One region of the Pannonibacter tanglangensis genome, then DNA from elsewhere that is predicted to be linked to it. Evidence: riboswitches for the same ligand, from Rfam matches in the RefSeq annotation. Region 1 holds a riboswitch; each other region holds the start of a gene.

Region 1 (5,752 bases):
TTGGCCTCATCGGCACGGGCTTCATGGGCAAGGCCCATGCCCTGGCCTGGCGCAACGCCCGCGCGGTGCTTGGAACCGTGCCCGAGGTGCGGCTGGAACTGCTGTGCGACACGCCGGCCGACAAGGCGACAGGCTTTGCCAGCCAGTTCGGCTTCGCCCGGTCGACGGATGACTGGCGGGCCCTGGTCACGGATCCGCAGGTGGACATCGTCTCCATCACGACCCCGAACCGCTTCCACAAGGAAATGGCCCTGGCCGCGCTGGCTGCCGGCAAGCACGTCTGGTGCGAGAAGCCGATGGGCCTGACGCTGGCGGATGGGGAGGCGATGGCGGCAGCCGCAGCAGCCAGCGGCAAGACCACGATGGTCGGCTACAACTACATCCGCAATCCGGCCTTCCGTCACGCACAGAAGCTGGTTGAAGCCGGGCGGATCGGCCGCCTCGTGCATGTGCGCGGCATTGTCGACGAGGACTATCAGGCCGATCCCGATCTGGCCTGGACCTGGCGCGCGCGCCTGGAGGAAGCCGGCCTCGGCACGCTTGGCGACCTCGGCTGTCATCTCGTCTCGATGCTGACGGGCCTCTGCGGTCCGATCGAAAGCCTTGTTGCCGACATGCAGACGGTCCACACGACCCGTCCCCTGCCCGATGGCTCCGGGCGCGGCGCGGTGGAGAACGAGGACACGGCCACTGCCCTCCTGCGCTTTGCCAGCGGGGTTCACGGCTCCCTGTCCACGTCCCGGTCCGCCTGGGGCCGCAAGAACCGTCTCGGCTTCGAGCTGCACGGCACGAAGGGCATGCTGGTCTTCGATCAGGAGCGCATGAACGAGCTGCAGCTTTATGTGAACGAAGGGCCGAAGGCCGAGCAGGGCTTCCGCACTATCCTGTCCGGCCCCGAGCACGGGGTTTATGGTGCCTTCTGTCCGGCCCCCGGCCATCAGGTCGGCTTCAACGACCTGAAAGTCATCGAGGCGGCGGAACTCCTCACCGCCATCACGACCGGCACGCGGCCGCATCCCGATTTCGCCGCCGCGCTGGAGTTCGAGAAGGTGATCCACGGCATCGCCGAAAGCGCCCGCACCGGACAGCGCGTCGTTCTGGGCTGATCCGCCGGCGGCCGCCGCATCCGCGGCGGCCTGCCTCACCTGCGCCGATCAAGCGGCCCCGGTCAGCCCGCCAGTCAGGGTCCTGGGCGCAGGGCCCTGTGGCGCGCGGCACGTCCACCCTTGCGCCCTGTGGCCATGGCGCCGGTCGGCCCGGCAAGTGCGGCCAGATCAGTGACCTGCACGGTTGCAGGCACCAGCACCGGCCCGAATCGTACCTCGACCTCCGGCTCTGCGCCGCGCGAGGCCGCAAGCCCGGCCACCGGCGGATAGGCGCTCTGCGCGAGGCGGACAAGGTCGTCCACGCGCTCACGCCCCTCCACGCCTCCGAACACATAGGCCAGCCCGTTGCGGACCGTGAAGGCCATCATGCAGGTCATGTCTCCGGTCTGAGACTGCGGACAGCCGCTGCGCACACGCCCGGAGAGCGCCGTTTCCGCCAGGTCAAGGGCGTCGGCCATGTCGCCGGCCAGCGCCAGCCGCCGCGCCAGCAGCCGTGCCATGATGCAGGGGCGCCCGGTGTTGCGGCAGAACGTGGAGAAACCGTCACCGCCGTGTGGATGGGGCGCGCCGGCAGTTCTCTCGCCGGCGATGTCTGGATCAAGATCAAGGGAAATGCAGTCCACCGTGTCGCCCTCCGCGAACGGACGCGGGGTGGGCAAGGCCGCAAAGCTGGATGCGGCCGGATCTTGGTCCGGATACTGCGCGTGCCATCTTGCCTCCTGCCGGGGCACCCCGCCCGGTTTGGTTCAAGGGATGATGGCAGGTCTCCTGACTTGCGGGTCTTCGCGCCCCTGTCCCTTCCCGGCCGCGAGGGCCAGTGGTTCCGACAGGTATGCTCGCCGCCTACAGTTGCGGGGGCAGTCCCGGATTTGGACAGACACAGCGTCTGTCCGCACCGGATTCCCTTTTCATCCTTCCGCCGCCAGTCGGCACCGGAAGGAACCATCGCCACAAGGCTAGTCGAGCCGGCCCCGGGCTGCAAGAGCGCCCTTTGGCCGTGTAGCCGACGGCGCGGATCCGGGGTTCAGAGGCTCATGGTTGCGGCAACCGCCGTCTTCCAGGCCTCATACTTGCGGGCACGGGTCGCCTCGTCGATTCGCGGCTCGAAGCGGCGCTCGATTGCCCAGCCCTCGGCAAAGCCGGCCATGTCCGGATAGACGCCGGCCTGCATGCCGGCCAGCCAGCCGGCACCGAGCGCCGTCGTCTCCAGCACCGTCGGGCGGTCCACCGGAGCGCCGAGAATGTCGGACAGGAACTGCATCGCCCAGTTGTTGGCGCTCATGCCGCCGTCGACACGCAGCACGGACTGGCCGGCCGCGTTGGCCCAGTCCACCCGCATGGCCTCCAGCAAGTCGCGGGTCTGGTAGCCGACGCTCTCCAGCGCCGCCTTGGCGAATTCCCCCGGCCCGGAGTTGCGGGTCAGACCATAGATCGCGCCGCGGCAGTCCGGGCGCCAGTAAGGCGCGCCGAGACCGGTGAAGGCCGGCACCAGGATGACGGACTGGCCGGGATCCGCAGTTTCGGCCAGCGCCTGCGTTTCCCTCGCCTCGCGGATGATCTTGAGACCATCGCGCAGCCACTGCACGACGGCACCGGCAATGAAGATGGAGCCTTCCAGCGCATAGGTCGGCTTGCCGCCAATCTGGTAGGCGATGGTCGTCAGCAGGCGGCTTCTGGAGGTCACCGGCGTGTCACCGGTGTTGAGCAGCGCAAAGCAGCCGGTGCCGTAGGTGGACTTCATCATGCCCGGCTGGAAGCAGGCCTGGCCGACAGTCGCCGCCTGCTGGTCACCGGCAACGCCGAGGATGGGGATCTCGCGCCCGAACAGGTCTGCACGGGTGTGGCCGAAGACGGCAGCGCAGTCCTTCACCTCCGGCAGCATGTCCATCGGGATGTCGAGGAGCTTGCAGATCTCCGCGCTCCAGGCGCCCTTGTGGATGTCGTAAAGCAGCGTGCGGGCGGCGTTGGTGGCGTCGGTCACATGCACCGCGCCGCCGGTCAGCTTCCAGATCAGGAAGCTGTCGACCGTTCCGAACAGCAGGTCGCCGCGCTCCGCGCGCGCCCTTGCGCCCTCCACGGTGTCGAGCACCCACTTCAGCTTGGTGCCGGAGAAATAGGGATCGAGCAGCAGGCCGGTCGTGGCTGCCACCATGGGCTCGTGCCCCTCGTCCTTGAGGCGGCGGCAGAGATCGGCCGTGCGGCGGTCCTGCCAGACGATGGCATTGTAGACAGGCTGGCCGGTGTGACGGTCCCAGACGACGGTGGTCTCGCGCTGGTTGGTGATGCCGATGGCGGCAATGTCGTGCCCGCTCTTGCCGGCGCGCTCGATCGCCGCGCGGCAGGACCCCGCCGTCGTCGACCAAAGGTCGGCCGGATCGTGTTCCACCCAGCCGGGATGCGGGTAGATCTGCGGAAACTCCTCCTGCGCGCTGGCGACGATCTTCAGCGACGTGTCGAACAGGATCGCGCGGCTGGACGTGGTTCCCTGGTCGATGGCGAGAATATGCGTCACGTCGGCCTCCCCCGATAGCGCCTGGTGCGGCAGGTCTTGATTGGTCATATCCGATAGCAGGCCGGTGAGGCCGGCTCAATTGTCGATCGGTCCGAAGCGTTTCCGGAGCCGGTCAGCCCGAGGGCGGGACCTTGCGGCCCCGCCCCCGGTTGTCCATGGGTCTGTGGGTTACTTCCAGGAGGCGATCAGCTCGTCATAGGAGACGGTGATCGGCTTTTCCTTTTCGTTCGGGATCGGACCCTTCGGCGCGCCCGGCTGGTCGAACCAGTACTGGGCGGTCTGCTCGTCGTTGAGCTTCGGGCCGAACTCGCCCTGGACGCCAGCGCGTTCCAGACGCTCCAGGACCTTTTCCTGCTCGGCGCAGAGCGCGTCCATGGCTTCCTGCGGGGTCTTGGCACCGGACGACGCGTCGCCGATGTTCTGCCACCACAGCTGGGCCAGCTTCGGGTAGTCCGGAACGTTGGTGCCGGTCGGCGACCACTGCAGACGGGCCGGCGAGCGGTAGAACTCGATCAGGCCGCCAAGCTTCGGTGCGCGCTCGGTGAAGCTGTCATGCTGCAGCGTGGACTCGCGGATGAAGGTGAGGCCGACATGGCTCTTCTTCACGTCCACGGTCTTGGAGGTGACGAACTGGGCGTAGAGCCAGGCCGCCTTGGCGCGGTCCACCGGGGTGGACTTCATCAGCGTCCAGGAACCGGCGTCCTGGTAACCGACCTTCATGCCTTCTTCCCAGTACACGCCATGCGGCGAGGGCGCCATGCGCCACTTCGGCGTGCCGTCCTCGTTCACGACCGGCAGACCCGGCTTCACCATGTCGGCGGTGAAGGCGGTGTACCAGAACATCTGCTGGGCGATCTCGCCCTGGGCAGGCACCGGGCCGGCTTCGCCGAACACCATGCCGGCAGCGGCCGGGGGCGCGTACTTGTTCAGCCACTCGATGTACTTGGTGATCGAGTAGACGGCAGCCGGGCCGTTGGTGTCGCCGCCGCGGGTCACGCAGGAGCCGACCGGCTGGAAGTTCTCGTTGACGCGGATGCCCCACTCGTCGACCGGCAGGCCGTTCGGCTCGCCCTTGTCGCCGGCACCGGCCATCGACAGCCACGCATCGGTGAAGCGCCAGCCGAGCGACGGGTCCTTCTTGCCGTAGTCCATGTGGCCATAGACCTTCTTGCCGTCGATCTCGCGGCCGGTGAAGAACTCGGCGATGTCCTCGTAGGCAGACCAGTTGACCGGCACGCCCAGCTCGTAGCCGTACTTCGCCTTGAAGTCGGCCTTGTTCTTCTCGTCGTTGAACCAGTCGTACCGGAACCAGTAGAGGTTCGCGAACTGCTGGTCGGGCAGCTGATACAGCTTGCCGTCCGGACCGGTGGTGAACTTCAGGCCGATGAAGTCGGCAAGGTCGAGACCCGGGTTGGTCACGTCCTTGCCCTCGCCGGCCATCCAGTCGGTCAGGTTGCGGGCCTGCTGGTAGCGCCAGTGGGTGCCGATGAGGTCGCTGTCGTTGATGTAGGCGTCGTAGATGTTCTCGCCCGACTGCATCTGCGTCTGCAGCTTCTCGACGACATCGCCCTCGCCGATCAGGTCGTGGGTGACCTTGATGCCGGTGATGGCGGTGAAGGCCGGCGCCAGGACCTTGGCTTCGTATTCATGGGTGGTGATCGTCTCGGAAACGACCTTGATCTCCATGCCCTTGAACGGAGCGGCAGCGTCGATGAACCACTGCATCTCCTTTTCCTGGTCCGCGCGGCTCAGGGTCGACTGCGTACCGATTTCGGCGTCCAGGAACTTCTTCGCCGCTTCCATGTCGGCAAAGGCGCTTCCGGTCGAAACCAGCATGGCAAGGGCCATGGCCGTCGAAGTGTAATACAACTTCATTCAGTTTCCTCCCGAGTGATGTGATCCGAAGATCAGGTTGCCGTTCGTCCTCACACCCAGCGGAACACCGCCAGGGCATAGACGAGACAGGCGATCAGAGCCCCCCAGAGAGGGGCACCGAAGGCGGCGAGCCAGCCAAGCGTGATGAAGGCCGAGCCCAGAAGGGTAATGAAGAGACGGTCCCCGCGCGTCGTCTCGATGCGCAGCACGCCGACACGGGGCGTCTCGGGGTATCGGATCGCCAGCACCGTGAAGACGA
Region 2 (5,752 bases), on a different contig from region 1:
CGTTTGCGTATCCGAACCGGCAGGCATCAGCAGCCCGAGCGGATTGAGCCAGACTTCTCCGAGAGCCAGCGAAAGGCCGAACAGGCCGAAACACAAAAGCGCCAGCAGCCAGGCCAGTTGCACCGGATGGCGTGAAAAATGATTGGTCATGGTCTGGCGCTGCTTTCCTCCGGCTTCATTTCGGTCCGCTCGACAGCCTGCCGCAGCCGGGTGACCGCCTCGGCGGTGAAGGGGGCACCGCAGATCGAGTAGCGCACGTCCGCCGCGATCCGCCGTTCGTCGGGGAAGCGCAGGTCGAGGGCGGGATGGCGCAGGATCTCGGCCGCCCGGGAGGGGTTGTTCACGAAGCGCGGCGAGATCATCACGTAGTCCGGATCCGCCAGAAGCAGCCGCTCCAGCGGCACGCGCCGTGATCCGCTGATGCCCATGTCTTCCCCAAGATGGCGCAGGCCCGCTGCGCGCACGATCTGGTTTTCCAGGGTTCCGGCGCCGGCGGTGTAGGTGTTGGTGGCGTAGGACCCGACAACGGGAGCCTCACCCGAAGTCCACTGCGCCGGCGTTTTTGCCAGTTCCGCCTCGAAGGCTGCGACCAGCGCTTCGCCCCTTTCCCTGTTGCCAAGCAGGTCCGCCATGCGGCGGATGTTGGCCTTGAGATCGTCGAAACTTGCCTCGGGCGTGAATTCCTCGACCCGGGTCCCCAGCCGCTTCAGGAGCTGCACGGTTGCCCGGGTCGTGTAGATGCCGGCCAGAACCAGATCCGGCTCAAGTCGGATGATCTCCTCCGCCAGCCCGTGGTTGATTGCCATTTCGGGCGTGACAAGGTCGCTGACCACTGCCATGTCTGCGCGCGCCGCCAGACGCGACACGGACACGAGCTGCCCGGGCCGCGCGATCAGCAATGCCAGCTGGTCGGTACACAGGTTCATCGAGACAACCCGCTGCCCCTCCTGACCCTGCGGGATCGGGCCAGGAGGGGCTTCGGCCATGGCCGCAGCTGAAGCGAAGGGCATCAGCAGCGCCAGGACCGCAACCGTCAGGCGGCCCGGACGGTTCATGACTGGCGGAACCCCTTGCCTTCTGCGTCGAGGGCCTCTTCCGGACGGCCCAGCCAGCGGGCCGACAGCGCACGCCAGGTTGCGAGACGCGAGAAGTCCGGGGTTTCCGACAGGCTGTCGTTGTCCTCGATGAAGGGATTGGGCAGGAACACCGAGATCATCGGTTCACCTGCGCCATTGACCATCTCGAAGCCCCAGCTCACCGGCTTGCCATCGCGTCCGAAGCTGCGGAAGAACGACGCTCGTGAAGGCTTGCGGTGCCGCCGCTTCTCCTCTGGCGTCGGAAACTTCGGCGAGCCCATGTTTTCGCCGATGCACAGGTGAAAATGCCCGCCATTGGCGAACATCACCGTCAGGTAGGCGTCGAACAGGCTGATCTTCACCGGAGCGCCGGGGCACTTCCATTCATAGGCCGCCCCTTCGATGATCGGGCCAAACCGGATGCCCTGCCAGTGTTCCTCGAAAATCTCGCGCAGCAGGGGTTCGAGAACCTCCTGCGTTGCCGGAATGTCCCAGATCTCGCGGCTGATCTTGCCTTCCGCGTCCCTGCGAACGTCTGTCGGTGCAGGGCCGGCAACAGGGAGCAAAAGGACGGCTGCCTGCGGGCTTGAGTCTGCAGTCATGGTCATGCGCGATCTCCTCAGAAGGTGCCCTTGATGCCGACGAAAGCGGTCGCGCCCTGGGTGTTGTAGCCGTAGACCTCCTCGTAGGTCTGGTCGAAGGCATTCTCGACCCGGCCGTAGAGCGTGAAGTTGTCATTGAGCTTGTAGTCGGCGCCGAGATTGACGAGCAGATAGTCGTCAAGTTTCACGCGGCTGCGGGGTGTGGCGTTCACCCACTCGCTGTCCATCTGTTGTCCGTTGTAGACAGCGTCGACGAAGGCAGAGGCGCGGCCGTCGAGGAATGTGTACTGCAGTCCCGCTGCCCCGCTGTGCATCGGCCTGCGGACTTCCTTCTGGCCGTTCGGCTCACGGGCATCGAGATAGGTGTAGGACGCGCGGGCGGTCAGGCCGTCGAGGATCTGAGCGGTGGCTGACACTTCGACGCCCTGGCGCTTGCTGGTGCCCTGCAGGTTGAACGGGCTCGAGGCGAAGCCTGGCAGGAAGCGCGTCTGGATCTCATCCTCAAGACGTTCGCGGAAGTAAGTCACGTCGACGGTCAGCCGCCCGTCGAGAAGCTTCTGCTCCACGCCAATGTCCCAGCCGAAGTTCTCTTCCGGTGTCAGGTTCGGATTGCCGACAAAGCGCGAGGGCTGGAAGCCGAACTGCTCGAAGAATGTCGGGTTGGTCACACCCGTGCCGATCGAGGCATGCACCCGTGTGCCGGTCTCCTGATGGAGGTAGGCGGCCGAGGCGTTGTAGGTGAGAGTGTCCTTGAATTGTTCGTTGCGGTCATAGCGCAACGCACCGGACAGGAAGATCCGCTCCAGAAGCTCCAGCCGGTACTCGCCGACATAGCCCGACAGGTCGCGCTGTTGCCGCCGGCCCTGATCGGGGCTGCCCGGATAGGCATTCCGGTAGGTCTCGCGCTCCCACTCGACGGCGCCGGTGAGGCTGTGGGCAGCCTGCAGGAAGCTCTCGGTCTGGAAGGCAAGCGTGCCCTGGTAGCTGAGGTGCAGGCGGTTGTCGTCGTTGCCGTTGCGGTTGTTCGAGTTGAAGCCGCGGCGATGAAGATCGGTGTACTCGACCCGCGCCCGCTGCACGAACAGATCCTCGAACAGGGACCATGTCAGCCCCGCGCCACCATAGACCTCGCGTGTCTTGTTGTGGCTAAAGGTATCGATCACCTGGCCCTGCGTCGGACGGTCGGGAAAGGCAAAGTCCTGGTCGTCGGTGTCTGACTTGCGGGTGACGAAGCGCAGGTTGGCGTCAAGCACCAGCGTTTCGGTCAGGTCGGCCCGCACCTTGCCGTTCAAGGTGACGTTGCGGTCGCCGTCCTTCTCCTTGCCATAGTCGGAGATGTTGAAGCCGTCGGTTCGCCGCAGCGTCGCCGAGAAGGCCCCGTCGATGCGGTCATTGCCGCCCTGGACCAGCAGGTCGGTCAAGACCGTCTTGTCGGTCCCGACCTCGCTGCGGGCCGTGATCCGTTGACCGTTCCGGATGCCGCCCTTGGTCACGATGTGAATCACGCCGGATGTGGCGTTCGAGCCATAAAGGGCGCCCTGCGGTCCACGCAGCACTTCGATCCGGTCGATGTCAGAGACCTGAAGGCCACCGAAGTCATATTCCCCCGACGACGACGAGGCCACCTCGACGCCGTCGATCAGGACCAGCACATGGTTGGATTCCGAACCACGCAAACGGATCTGCGTGAGGCCGCCGAAAGACCCCGTCCGCGAGACGGCAACGCCCGGCACCTGCCGCAGCGCATCGGCAACATAGCGGACCTGCGATTTTTCGAGGCTCGCGCCCGTGATCACGGTCGTGGCGCGTCCGACCTTCTCCGCTTCCAGAGGCGTCCGGCCGGCGCTGATGACGATGGCTTCAAGCTGTTCCGGCTCTGCGGCCGCAGACGTGACGGCGGTGAGGGACAGGGCAGGGATGAGCCCGCCGGCCAGAAGGCACGGCAAGGCAATGCCGGTGGTGAACCGGTTCTTCATGACAAACACCCGCGTTTGGCGGCGGGCAGTGCCCGCGCCAGCATAGGAAGACGCACCGCCTGGCAAACGGACGCGGGTAAGCGTCCGCCCAAAGGACGGCAAGGTTTGGGTGTCACCTCAACGGGAAACCGCGCCTCGACACACCCCGTATCGAAGGCCGGGTGACTGAGCGCGGCAGGTCTCCTGGCTCACGGGTCGCCGTGTGCGTCCGCCTTCCCGGGATCTGGCCTTGGGCCTCCCAGTGGCATGAGTAGACGCACACTCTCCGTTCACAGTTGCGGGGGCAGCCACGGTCTCGGTCCCTGATGGGTACGCCTCACCGTGTTCCCTTTTCATCCGTCCTTCGACGGAACCACGTTCGCGTCGCAACATGCCGGTCGCTCGCGCTGCCTGTCAAGGTTGCACATCCGCTCTTCCACCCAAAGCAGGACGGATCAGCTGACGCGCCGCGTCTTCCGGCGGGCGGCACAAGAAACCGCTGGTCATTTTCCCGGCCCGGGCCTAAGCCTCACGGCCATTGCAAATGCGTTGATTGGGGACTGGGTCATGTTGCGGCGGCTGAGTGTCATCGGGGGCTGGACGCTGGTCAGCCGCTTGTTCGGCTTCCTGCGCGATCTGGTCATGGCCAGCGTGCTTGGTGCCGGGCCGCTCGCCGATGCCTTCCTGATCGCCTTCCGCCTGCCCAACCATTTCCGCGCCATCGTCGCGGAAGGCGCCTTCAACGCCGCCTTCGTGCCCACCTATGCCGCGACGCTGGAGCGGGACGGGGAGGCGCGCGCGCGGGCCTTCCGCTCGCAGATGCTGTCCTGGCTGATGCTGGTGAACCTTGTCCTGCTGGCGCTGGCGCTCCTTGCCACCGGCTGGCTGGTGTTCCTGCTGGCGCCCGGCCTCGGCACGGGCGAGGAGGGCGTGCGGGCGCTTGCCATCGACCTCACCCGCATCACCTTCCCCTATCTCCTGTGCATGTCCGTCGTCACGCTGATGTCCGGCGTGCTCAATGCCGAGCGCAAGTTTGCCGCCGCTGCCGCCGCCCCGATCCTGCTGAACCTCGCCATGATCGCGGCCTTCTTCTCGGTGCAGTGGTTCCCCGATGCGGCCCATGCGGCCGCCTGGGGCACGCTGGCCGGCGGGGTCCTGCAGGTGATCCTGCTCACCGCGGCCGTCGCCCGCGCCGGCCTCGGCTTTTCCCTGCCGCTGCCGCGCCGCGACGGCGAGGTGGCGCTGTTCTTTAAACGGCTCGGACCCGCTTTGCTGACGGCCGGCGTGGTGCAGGTCGCCGTCTTTGCCGACACGATCCTCGCCAGCTTCCTGCCGACCGGTGCACTGGCGCATCTGGCCTATGCCGACCGGCTCTACCAGCTGCCGCTGGGCGTGATCGGCATCGCGCTCGGCACAGCTGTCCTGCCGGAAATCGGCCGCGACGCCGGCGTCGGTGCCGAGGACAAGGCACGCGGCGTGATGGATCGCGCGCTTCGCATCTGCCTGATGGTCGGCCTGCCCATCGGTCTTGCCATGGCCTTCCTTGGCGAAGACGCGATCCGGGTGCTGTTCCAGCGCGGCGCCTTCGACGCGGCAGCGACGGCCGGTTCGGCCGCCGTGCTGGCCGCCTATGCGGTCGCCCTGCCGGCGGCCCTTGCCATCCGCACGCTGGTCGCGGCCTTCAACGGGCGCGGCGACATGACCACCCCCTTGAAGGCGCTGGCCGGGGCCACCGTCGTCAACGTGGCGCTGAAGGCGCTGCTCAGCGCCGAGCATGGCGCGGCCGGCCTTGCCATGGGCACCTCCGCCGGTGTCTGGATCTACGCGGTCACGCTCTATGTGCTGTGCCGGACGCGGGGCTATGTCAGCCCCTTCGCGCTGGCCGACAAGGTGCTGGTTCCGGCGGCCGCCGTCACCATGGCCCTCGTGCTCTGGGGCATGCCGGATCTGCTCGCGCCCGTCGAGGACGTGCTGCTGCTCCTGCCGGCGCTTGCTGCCGGGCTCGTCTGGCTGGCGCTGGCCGCTGCCCTGTCCTTCGGGGCCTATGCGGTCGTGCTCGGCGGCGGGCTCCTCGTCGTCCGCCGCCTGGCCCGGTCGCGGCGTTAGGCGGCCGGGTGCC
Region 3 (5,752 bases), on a different contig from region 1:
CGGCAACATCAAGTGGTCCACACCGCAGACCAGCCAGGTTCTCGAAGCCCTGGACCGAGGCACGGTTGCTGCAGGCGAAACCGCGCTGGACCGTATCCGAACCGCGCTGGCCGGCTGGATCGCCGCCGCAAGCCGACAGGCGACGGGACGGCCCGACCCGCTGGTGCTCGATCTCGGGCCCGCCGGCCAGTATGAATTCGCCCCCATCGGCTCGATCAGCGCCGACGAGCACCTGTTCCGCCTGACCAGCGCCAGCCACCCCGGCCAGACGGACGCCCTGCGCCAGCGCTTCGGTCTCACGCCGCGCGAGGCGGATGTCCTGACCTGGATCTCGCGCGGCAAGTCCAACAAGGACATCGGCGACATTCTCGGCCTCAGCCCGCGCACGGTGAACAAGCACCTCGAGCAGATCTACGTCAAACTCGGTGTCGAGAACCGCGCCTCCGCCGCCGTCCGGGCCAGCGAGGTGCTTAGGGACCTCTAGCCGGATCATTTGACCTTGTATTCTGGTCCATATGATCCATCTTGAGCGTATCGACGCTCACTGGCACGGTGACCGCATGGAAGCTGCTCTCAAGCCCCGGCCCGTCGACGACCTTCAGGCCGTCGGCCTCAAGGCCTACAGCCGCATTGCCGACGCCTGGTCGTTGACGGTTCGCGAGGCCGCAGGTCTGTGCGACATGTCGGACTCCTCCTGGAAACGCGCCAAGTCCGCGAACTTCCGGGGCGAGCTGACCCGCGATCAGCTGTTGCGCCTCAGCGCCCTCATCGGCATCTACAAGTCGCTGCAACTCTACTTCAGTCCGGATCTTGCCGACCGCTGGATCAGGCTGCCCAACACCGGGCCGGAATTTGACGGCCAGCGCCCGGTCGACGCGATGATCGACGGCGGCCTGCCGAAGATCCTCAGCGTGCGGACCTATCTCGATGCCCTCCGAGGTGGCGCGTGAAGCTCACCGCGATCGCCGACCGCGCCCTGATCCGGCTGATCTCGAAAACACACCACAAGCCGCCCGTGCTGCGCGGTCTTGTCGACAGCGACCGGGAAGCGGAAATCCTGGCCGAGCTGGAAGGCCTGACCAATGCGCGGCTGAAGGCCGAGCGGGAGGGCAGCCCCGGCATCGACAGGCGGGAGCTGGCGTTCCTCCGCCGCAAGGCCGATCTCGCCCTCTATGGCGAGACCCACATCAACGCCGCGTTTGTCTACACGCGGCCGACCGGCAACCGCTTCAACGCCGGCGACCGCGGCGCGTGGTACTGTGCCTATGATCCACTGACCTCTGCCGCCGAGGTGGGGTTTCACCGCACGCGGGAACTCTCCTACATCGGCCATTTCCACGCGGAAGCCGCCTATGTGGAACTCCTCGCCGACTTCATCGGCGACTTCCCGGACCTGACGGACACGCCCGAGCACCCGGCGCTGGCGGCGGAACCCGCGGCCGGCTATCCGGCTGGCCAGGCGCTGGCGGCCACTCTGCGCCGTCAGGGACATCGCGGCCTGCTCTACCCGTCCGTGCGCCAGCCGGGCGGCCGCTGCTTCGTCGCCTTCGATCCCGGCATCATCCAGAACGTGCGGCCGGGCGCCAGCTGGACATTGCGCTGGTCGGGCACGCCGCACTTCTCCGTCGAGATGGACGCCGGCTAGGCAGTCCGCGCTTGTAACGTAATTACATTACATGTACACACCGGGTGGTCTTGTCCAAACCCGGTGGCATTGCCTTGACAACACACGCCCCTGCCCTGATCATTCACCGTGATGGTTCCCGGCGAACAAGCGCTTCGCCGGGTGAAAAGGGAACACGGTACGGTGTAGCCAACAGGCGCCAAGTCCGTGACTGCCCCCGCAACTGTAGGCGGAGAGCCGACCCCAGACAGCCACTGTCCCAAGTGCCGTACGACCGGCACGGGATGGGAAGGCAGGGCAAGGCGACGACCCGCAAGTCAGGAGACCTGCCATCACCGATCCACAACAGCCACCGGGCGGGGTGTCCCGGAAGGAGCAACACGGTGACCATTCAACGGCCGATCAAGGCCCAATCCCCTATGGCCGGAGATGACCGGCATCCCGCACAGCAGACGCACGAGCTGGTGGTCTGCGTGACCTGCCGCCCGCGCGGCAGTGAAGAGCGTCCCGGCAAGGCGCTTCTGGCAGAGCTTGCGGCACAGATGGCCGCAGATGCCGCCTGGCGCGTCGGCGGCATCGAGTGCATGGCCGCCTGCGGCCGGCCCTGCGCCATCGCCCTCCAGTCGCAGGACAAGACCACCTGGCTCTTCGGTGACATGGAGCTCGCCGATGCCGAGGACATTGCCCGCTTTGCCCGCCAGTACGAGGAGCTTCCCGACGGCTGGTGCAAGGCCTCGGAGCGGCCCGGCAAGCTGGCCCGCACCGCCCTCGCGCGCATCCCCGCCTCCGGCCGGGTGCTTCCCCCGGATGCCGATGCCTGCACATGAGCGCGCCCTTTTTCGAGGCGGAAGGCCTCTGCTGGGGACCGCGCGGCCGGCCTGACCTTCTGGCCGACATCAGCCTCACGCTCAACCAGGGCGAGGTGCTGGCGATCTGCGGTGCCAACGGAGCCGGCAAGTCGTCGCTGCTGCGGCTGCTCTACCGCTTCCATCGTCCCCGCCGCGGGCATGTCCGGCTGGAAGGCACCGACATCTGGAGCCTGCCCGCCCGCGATGTCGCCTGCCGGATCGCTGCCGTACTGCAGGAGCAGCCGACGGATTTTGCCCTGACCGTGCGCCAGATCGTGGCGCTCGGGCGTCTGCCGCATCAGCGCGGTCTCAGCGCGGCCGGGTCGGCCGACCGCGATGCGATTGCCCATGCGCTCGCCCGCCTGCATCTCAACGCTCTGGCCGAACGGCCCTTCGGCACCCTGTCGGGTGGCGAGCGCCAGCGCGTGATGGTGGCCCGGGCGCTGGCCCAGGCCCCCAAGCTTCTGATCCTGGACGAGCCGACCAACCACCTCGACATCCGCCACCAGCTCGAGCTGATGGCACTGCTGCGGGGCCTCGGCCTCACGGTGATCACCACCCTGCACGACCTGACGCTCGCCGCCGAATATGCCGACCGGGTGCTGCTGCTTGCCGGCGGCCGCGTCCTGACCGAAGGCGCCCCGGCCGAGGTCTTCACCGAAGCCCACATCGCGGGCGCCTTTTCCGTGCGCTCGCGGATCGATCTCAGCGGGCAACACCCCCGCTTCTCCTTTCACCTCTGACTGAAGAGACCCACTGACATGCGTCTGAAACTTGCCCTTGCCGCCTTCCTGCTCTCCACCGTGGCCGCCGCGGCCTATCCGGTGACCGTGAAGAGCTGCAACCGCGACGTGACCTTCGAGGCCGCGCCGAAGCGCGCCATTTCCAACGACGTCAACCTCACCGAAATGATGCTGGTGCTCGGCCTGACCGACCGCATGGCCGGCTACACCGGCGTGTCCGGCTGGAAGACGCTGGATGAGGAAATGCGCAAGGGCGTTACCGAGCTGCCCGAGCTTTCGGAAAAATACCCGACCAAGGAAGTGCTGCTCGGCGCCGAGGCCGACTTCTATTTCGCTGGCTGGAACTACGGCATGAAGGTCGGCGGCGAGGTCACGCCCGAGACCCTCGCCCCCTTCGGCATCCAGGTCTACGAGCTCACCGAAAGCTGCATCCATATCGGCCCGAAGGAGAAGATCTCCATGGCCGACATGTACAACGACCTGCTCAACCTCGGCCGCATCTTCGGCGTCGAGAACAAGGCAAAGGAATTGGTCGCCGGTTACGAGGCAAAGCTGGCCGAGGCCACCGCCAAGGTCGACAAGTCCAATCCCTTGCGCGTCTTCGTCTATGACAGCGGCGAGGACACCCCCTTCACCGCCGGCCGCTACGCCATGCCGACCGCGCTGATCGAGGCTGCCGGCGGCAAGAACATCATGGATGACCTGGACAAGAGCTGGGCCACCGTCGCCTGGGAGCCCGTGGTCGACCGCAACCCGGAAGTGATCGTGATCGTGAACTACGGCAACGTCACCGCCGAGCAGAAGATCGCCTTCCTCAAGGCCAACCCGGCCTTCGCCAATGTCGATGCCGTGAAGAATGACCGCTTCGTGGTGCTCGAATATGTCGAGGCGACGCCTGGCCCCCGCAACATCCGCGCCGTGGAGAAGCTCGTTGACGGTTTCGCTGGAAAGTGAGGCAGCGGCCGCCGTCCCGGGCGAGCAACACCGGCTCTGGCCGGTGCTGCTCACCGGCGTGGTCGGCCTGGGCCTCCTCGTCCTTGCCATCCTGACCGCCGTCGCCGTGGGGGCCATTTCCGTGCCCCTCGGCGATGTCGCCGGGATCGTGGCCAACAAGCTCTTGCCCGGCTCCGTGACCAAGACCTGGACAGCGGCCCGGGAAGCGATTGTCTGGGACATCCGCTTCCCCCGGGCGCTGCTCGCCGCCCTCGTCGGGGCAGGACTTGCGGTCACCGGCGCGGTGCTGCAGTCGGTCACCCGCAACCCCCTCGCGGATCCGCACCTGCTCGGCATTTCGTCGGGCGCGGCCTTCGGCGCGATCCTGGCGCTGCTGCACACGGGGCTGTTCCTTGGCCTCCTGACCGTGCCGCTGCTGGCCTTTGCCGGTGCGCTGGTGGCAACCGCCATCGTGCTGGGCGTGGTGAAGGTCGCCCGCGCCGGCTCGCCGGACCGGCTGGTGCTGGCGGGCGTCGCCGTCTCCTTCATCATCATGGCGCTGGCCAACATCCTGATCTTCCTGGCTGACCCGAAGGCCACCCACACGGTGGTGTTCTGGATGCTGGGCGGGCTTGGCCTCGCGCAATGGAACCACCTGATCTACCCGCTTGCGGTGCTGGTGCCCTGCGGCCTGTGGCTGTGGTTCAAGGCCGGCGCGCTCAACGCCGTTACCCTGGGCGACGAGACCGCCTCGACCCTTGGCGTCCCTGTCACGCGGCTCCGCCTGTCGGTGTTTGTCGCCGGAGCGCTCGTCACGGGGGTCTGCGTCGCCTTCTCCGGCATCATCGGCTTCGTCGGCCTGATGATGCCGCATCTGGTGCGCCTGATTGCCGGGGGCGACAATGCCCGCGTCATCCCGCTGTCGGCGCTGGCCGGAGCCCTGTTCCTGATCCTCGCCGACATCTGCGCGCGCGTGATCATGGCGCCCGAGGACATGCCCATCGGCATCGTCACCGGCCTCGTCGGCGGGGTGTTCTTCATCTGGCTGATGGCGCGGGAGCGCTAGGGACAGGCAACCAGATGGCCGTGTTACAGCGCAGCCATGTGATTGTCCCAGGACACGCCGGCCGGCCGGGCATAGGGCTCGGCCGCCGGTTCGCGGCCCGACCCAAAGGCGAGACCACCCGCACCATCGGAAACCAGGAACCCGTCGTCGAGCGGGGCCAGCCCGCAGACATCCGCAATCGGATGGCTGCCGACCGGCGTTCCGTCAGCGGCCGACAGATAAAGCACATGGCCGCCGCGCGGACTGGACAGGGCGACGAGCCCGGCCGGTGCATTCACCGCCACCGAGCCGACATAGTTGCCGAGCCGCTTCAGCAATCCCTCGGGCACATCCACCACCGACAGGCCGCCCTCCCGGGACAGTCTGGCGACCAGGGGCGGGGTCAATCCCGCGTCGCCCTCGAACTGTCCGCCGATCCAGACTGATCCGGCCACATCCAGCGCCATGTGGCGCAGTGACACTTGAGACAGGTCCGGCGGCAGCCGGAACAGCCCGAGCAGATCCCCGCTCGCAGCATCGATGCGGGCGATCGACGGCT

What was found. A riboswitch is a leader RNA that binds a small molecule or an ion and turns the genes downstream of it on or off. The one in region 1 is predicted to bind cobalamin.
Positions count from the first base shown of each region.
Region 2: it holds a riboswitch for cobalamin, as region 1 does, so the genes downstream of both, GWI72_RS00530 (TonB-dependent receptor plug domain-containing protein) here and GWI72_RS16340 (hypothetical protein) in region 1, are expected to answer to the same signal.
Region 3: it holds a riboswitch for cobalamin, as region 1 does, so the genes downstream of both, GWI72_RS19450 (DUF1636 family protein) here and GWI72_RS16340 (hypothetical protein) in region 1, are expected to answer to the same signal.

Region 1 covers NZ_JAABLQ010000002.1:349,690-355,441, reverse strand. Annotated here, with positions in the region: gene GWI72_RS16345 (Gfo/Idh/MocA family protein) at 1-1,106, shown strand, start outside; gene GWI72_RS16340 (hypothetical protein) at 1,181-1,729, opposite strand; cobalamin riboswitch at 1,848-2,068, opposite strand; gene glpK (glycerol kinase GlpK) at 2,131-3,666, opposite strand; gene GWI72_RS16330 (ABC transporter substrate-binding protein) at 3,787-5,493, opposite strand; gene GWI72_RS16325 (DUF2160 domain-containing protein) at 5,544-5,752, opposite strand, start outside.
Region 2 covers NZ_JAABLQ010000001.1:113,913-119,664, forward strand. Annotated here, with positions in the region: gene GWI72_RS00515 (FecCD family ABC transporter permease) at 1-150, opposite strand, end outside; gene GWI72_RS00520 (ABC transporter substrate-binding protein) at 147-1,055, opposite strand; gene GWI72_RS00525 (DUF7676 family protein) at 1,052-1,684, opposite strand; gene GWI72_RS00530 (TonB-dependent receptor plug domain-containing protein) at 1,696-3,654, opposite strand; cobalamin riboswitch at 3,811-4,026, opposite strand; gene murJ (murein biosynthesis integral membrane protein MurJ) at 4,201-5,739, shown strand; gene GWI72_RS00540 (amidohydrolase family protein) at 5,736-5,752, opposite strand, start outside.
Region 3 covers NZ_JAABLQ010000004.1:182,809-188,560, reverse strand. Annotated here, with positions in the region: gene GWI72_RS19465 (response regulator transcription factor) at 1-484, shown strand, start outside; gene GWI72_RS19460 (MbcA/ParS/Xre antitoxin family protein) at 561-950, shown strand; gene GWI72_RS19455 (RES domain-containing protein) at 947-1,645, shown strand; cobalamin riboswitch at 1,741-1,972, shown strand; gene GWI72_RS19450 (DUF1636 family protein) at 2,008-2,451, shown strand; gene GWI72_RS19445 (ABC transporter ATP-binding protein) at 2,448-3,215, shown strand; gene GWI72_RS19440 (ABC transporter substrate-binding protein) at 3,234-4,169, shown strand; gene GWI72_RS19435 (FecCD family ABC transporter permease) at 4,147-5,214, shown strand; gene GWI72_RS19430 (DUF1513 domain-containing protein) at 5,238-5,752, opposite strand, start outside.